2 regions of the Alteromonas sp. ABH2_165 genome follow, and region 2 is predicted to be linked to the other one. Evidence: riboswitches for the same ligand, from Rfam matches in the RefSeq annotation. Region 2 holds a riboswitch; the other holds the start of a gene.
What was found. A riboswitch is a leader RNA that binds a small molecule or an ion and turns the genes downstream of it on or off. The one in region 2 is predicted to bind thiamine pyrophosphate.

Region 1: another riboswitch for thiamine pyrophosphate. It lies ahead of thiC (phosphomethylpyrimidine synthase ThiC); the one in region 2 lies ahead of ACXAFQ_RS01930 (TonB-dependent receptor).

Annotation. Positions count from the first base shown of each region.
Region 1 covers NZ_JBSWWF010000007.1:24,643-27,044, reverse strand. Annotated here, with positions in the region: gene thiC (phosphomethylpyrimidine synthase ThiC) at 1-1,601, opposite strand, end outside; TPP riboswitch at 1,725-1,837, opposite strand; gene ACXAFQ_RS14205 (FeoA family protein) at 2,039-2,272, shown strand; gene feoB (ferrous iron transporter B) at 2,315-2,402, shown strand, end outside.
Region 2 covers NZ_JBSWWF010000001.1:440,601-443,002, forward strand. Annotated here, with positions in the region: gene ACXAFQ_RS01920 (helix-turn-helix domain-containing protein) at 1-162, opposite strand, end outside; cyclic di-GMP riboswitch class I at 347-435, shown strand; gene ACXAFQ_RS01925 (PEP-CTERM sorting domain-containing protein) at 483-1,145, shown strand; TPP riboswitch at 1,282-1,383, shown strand; gene ACXAFQ_RS01930 (TonB-dependent receptor) at 1,443-2,402, shown strand, end outside.

The DNA of each region.
Region 1 (2,402 bases), on a different contig from region 2:
TTCGACATCGCATTGTCGCGGATTTGCGCGCCGGGATGACCTTTTGCCAAATCGGCTGCATGAGCCGCAATTTTGTAGGTGATTAAGCCTTGCTTAACATCTTCTTTGTCAGGTAGTCCGAGGTGTTCTTTCGGTGTGACATAGCACAGCATGGCACAACCAAACCAGCCGATTAGCGCAGCGCCAATGCCCGAGGTAAAGTGGTCGTAGCCCGGAGCAATATCGGTAGTGAGTGGGCCAAGTGTGTAGAATGGCGCGCCGTGGCAGTGATTAAGTTGCTCATCCATATTTTCTTTGATCATGTGCATCGGCACGTGGCCAGGGCCTTCAATCATCACCTGCACATCATATTCCCAGGCGATTTTGGTTAATTCTCCCAAGGTACGCAGCTCAGCAAACTGGGCTTCGTCATTGGCATCGGCAACCGAACCGGGGCGCAGGCCATCACCTAGCGACAAGCTCACGTCATAGGCCGCGCAGATCTCACAAATCTCGCGGAAATGCGCATACAGGAAACTTTCCTGGTGATGATAAAGACACCATTTGGCCATAATGGCACCGCCACGGGAAACAATGCCGGTCACCCGTTCAGCGGTCATGGGTACAAACGCCAACAGAACGCCAGCATGAATAGTGAAGTAATCTACGCCTTGCTCAGCCTGTTCAATCAACGTATCGCGAAAGACTTCCCAGTTAAGCTGTTCCGCAACGCCATTGACCTTCTCCAGTGCCTGATAAATGGGCACCGTGCCTATCGGTACTGGGCTGTTGCGCAATAGCCATTCACGGGTTTCATGAATATTTCGTCCTGTTGATAAGTCCATTACCGTATCTGCGCCCCAACGGGTGGCCCACACCAGCTTTTCGACTTCTTCTTCAATAGACGATGTCACCGCAGAATTACCAATATTAGCGTTCACCTTCACCAGGAAATTACGCCCAATGATCATCGGCTCCGCTTCTGGATGATTAATATTGGCCGGAATGATGGCGCGACCTGCCGCTACTTCCTGGCGCACAAACTCGCCGGTGATTTGAGCAGGAATGGTAGCGCCAAACGGCTCGCCTTTATGCTGACGCAAGAGTTGCTCGTCATGAATGGTAGACCGAGCCATGTTTTCCCTGATTGCAATAAACTCCATCTCCGGCGTAACAATGCCGCGGCGGGCATAGTGTAATTGCGTCACGATTTTCTCAGGCAGTGCTTTGCGAATAACCGGGCGCGCTTTAAAGCGAATAGACTCTGTGGTGATGTCTTTGTCTCTGGCTTGGGTGTAATCGGATTCAGACTTGTCGACAACGCCAGTATCATTACGCTCGGTAATCCAGGGGCCGCGAGTATCCGCAATACCTGCTGTTACATCCACTTCGCATTCCGGGTCGCCGAAGGGACCTGACGCGTCATATACGGGAATGGGGGGATTAAGCTCTTCTGAATCGGCGTCGATGCGTGTAGGCGATTGCGCAATCATTCGCACCGGAACACGCATAGTGTGCGCTTCATCGGTGAGATAGTGACGATAAGAGTTAGGAAAATTCTCACCCTGAAGTGAGTGGATAAACGATTGTGCCTGTTGGCGGTTTAAGCGTCGTGTTGACATAGCATTTGTTCCTTGGTCGGTATTAAATGCTTGTCAGGAGTGAAGTCACAAAGCACAAAATCATAAAACCAGACGAACGCCGGGCTTGGTTTTGCCAACAGACGAATCTGTAGACAAACTACGTGATTTTGCATGCTTGTTCCCTTCGCAGGTATTAGCCTGATCAGGTTCAACGGATCCCGCAATGCGGTCTCAGCTTGTTTTCATCAGAAAACGAAGCACTCCGACAAGTTCTATTTTACTATAATCACGGATTGAAAAAGAACACAAGCTTTGTCTCAACGTTAGAGATGTGAACTTCGACGATATGATGAGTAATGTCTCTGGTTCATTTATCCACTTTCTTGTACCCTTCCTGAAATTTTTAAAATCCGATTTGTTGGATTTTGTGAACTTGTTTTTAAACAGGTAATCACTAATAACTACAGAGACATCCTATGACATTGTGGGAACTTAATACCAAACAGCAGGCGCTCATTATCTCAGTGAAATCTGAATTGGCTGAGAACGTAAAAGAGCGACTTTCTGAGATGGGCATTCAAGTTGGCAGAGACATACAGTGCGTCAGAAAAGGCCCATTGGGCGGCCCTATTGTCATGCAATTGGGTGGCAGCGTGTTTGCAATCGAAGAAAATCTCGCCGCTCAAATTGAAATCGAAGCACGTAACTAACGCTCGTTTTTCCGCTGTCACAAGTAACAGGGTACGTATTCCATGCAACGCATTCTTATGGTCGGAAAGCCAAATTCCGGCAAGAGTCTTTTATTCAATCAATTAACCGGCCTGCGACAAAAAGTAGCGA
Region 2 (2,402 bases):
GTGGAAGAGGTTTGCTAAGGTCTCATCATCAAGTCTGCCGCTTTCAACGCTGGCAATACATTCCAGTGCAAGATTATCTCGCTCATTGTTAAGACCAGAATCCCGTCTGAAACTGAGTAAAGCCCGAATAATTGCTGACCAGAAAAGTCCTTGGTAATGCACGTGTGCTCCCATGTTTTAAGCTGCATGTTAGAATATAGCAAATGCAGGTTGCATGACAGAGGAGGGCACTATTTATTCCCTGGTACAAATGTGTCCCAAAGATCGAACGGATCTGTCCTGTTTTGCTTTACGCCGCCCTCGTATTATTACAACCGTTGATTGAATAAGGGAAACGTCACTTCCCCCAACAACATGCCAAACCTGCCGTGAGGCAGGGACGGAAAGCCACGGGTCTTACTGACCAACCGCCAGTAAGACAGCCGGGCTGCAGTGAAGTTGATTAATTACTTTCAGGCACACACTGCTCAAGGACTCAAAAAATGAAATTTAGCATCAAAGCTGCAGCACTGGTAACCACGTTTTTCGCAGCCTTTTCTTCAAACGCTGACGTAATTTCAACTTACGATATTGATTTCGCCACCGCTGATTTAGAAGCGCATCAGCAGAATAGTAGTAGTACTTACGATGTTTACACGAATGGCGTACTTAATTTACGAGAAAATGCGTGGGTAACGCTGAACCTGTTCGATACCTTTGGTATTTCAGAACTGGATCTCGATAATGGTGCGACATCATATAATTTCACTTTCGACATCAGAGTGCTGCCTGGTGCGAGAAATCCGAATCCTAACCCTTTTACTGAAATCGCTGGGGTGTGGTTTGCCGATTTTACTAGCGGTGAGCAGAACCACGATGCAAGTCGCACGTTCAATCTAGCAGGTACACAGAACTTCGGTATTCAGGACTTGGTGTACACCAATGCGCCTCGCTGGGAAACGTTTAGCATTAATCTAGACGATTACTTCTCGGGTGTTATCACGGATATCGTATTCATAAACGACTGTGATTTAAATGCTGGTTGTGGCGACATGAAAACTCGTTTCCGTAACGCCTCTATCACTGAAGTCAGTGAACCTGGCGCCATGTCACTCATCCTTTTAGGTATGGGATTGATGGGATGGCGCGCAAGACGCCAGAAATAACAAGTCGTCAGACTTCCTCAGCCCGCCAACGTCACATGGCGGGCTTTTTTGTGTTTGCGGATCAGTGTTCTGCAGCTTGACTCAGGTTATGAAGTTGTTAGACTGCAGGCGCATTTTTGCTACAACGATAAAAATGCATTAGGCCAAGGGGTGCCGGTTAGCGGCTGAGATCCATTGTGTGGGAACCCTTAAACCTGATCCGGATAATACCGGCGTAGGGATGGTGAAAAATTTGATTTAGCTACCTCAATACCTGCCTGTAAAACCGGATCTTTTTGATGACTGAAGAGATCCTTAATGAAAAAAAGCACATTACTCCTCGCCATTCTGGCAACACCGGCATTTGCTGATAACGACACCGACATAGAAAAAATCACGGTTACCGGCGATTTCAGAGCATCTACCTTAGAACAACTCAGCGCCAGCGCATCGGTTTTCGGCGAAGATCGCTTAGATAGCCGTCAGGCCTCTCACGTTGAAAATATGCTGAATGTAGCGCCCAATGTGAATTTTGCCAGTGGTGCTTCCCGTGGCCGTTTTATTCAAATTCGTGGTATCGGCGAGCGTAGTCAGTTTGCTGAGCCCATTAATCCTTCTGTCAGCTTTATGGTTGATGACTTTGATTTTTCAGGTCTTGCTGCCGCTGGCGTATTATTCGATACCCGTCAGTTGGAAGTGTATCGCGGCCCGCAGGCTACCGTATTCGGTGCTGGGTCCCTTGCTGGTGCAGTGAAAATTGTGAGTCATGCCGCAGATGCAGACGACAGTCACTTTGAATTCGGTTTGGGCAACACGTCGTTAATGCGTATTGAAGGTGCACACAGTGTACAAGTGTCAGAAGACTTCGCTATTCGTCTGGCCGGGGTGCATAACAGTAGTGACGGCTTTGTTGAGAACGACTTTCTTGAGCGTGACGATACCAATAATATTGATGAAAGTGCGGTAAGACTCGCTGCACAATGGAATATTAGCAGTAAGACTAGCCTGAATGCCGACCTGCGTTGGTACGACGTAAACAATGGTTATGATGCCTTTTCGCTGGACAATAACCGCCACACACTTTCTGATGAACCTGGATTTGATGATCAACTCACTAAGGGGGTCAGCCTGCATTTGAATCATCAGCTGGATGCCGGTTTACTGGAAGTGATTGCAACCGCTGCGAACCATGATATCGCCTATGGCTACGACGAAGATTGGACTTACGATGGTTTCCATCCATGGGGATACACGTCGTTCGATGCCTACTTCCGTGAC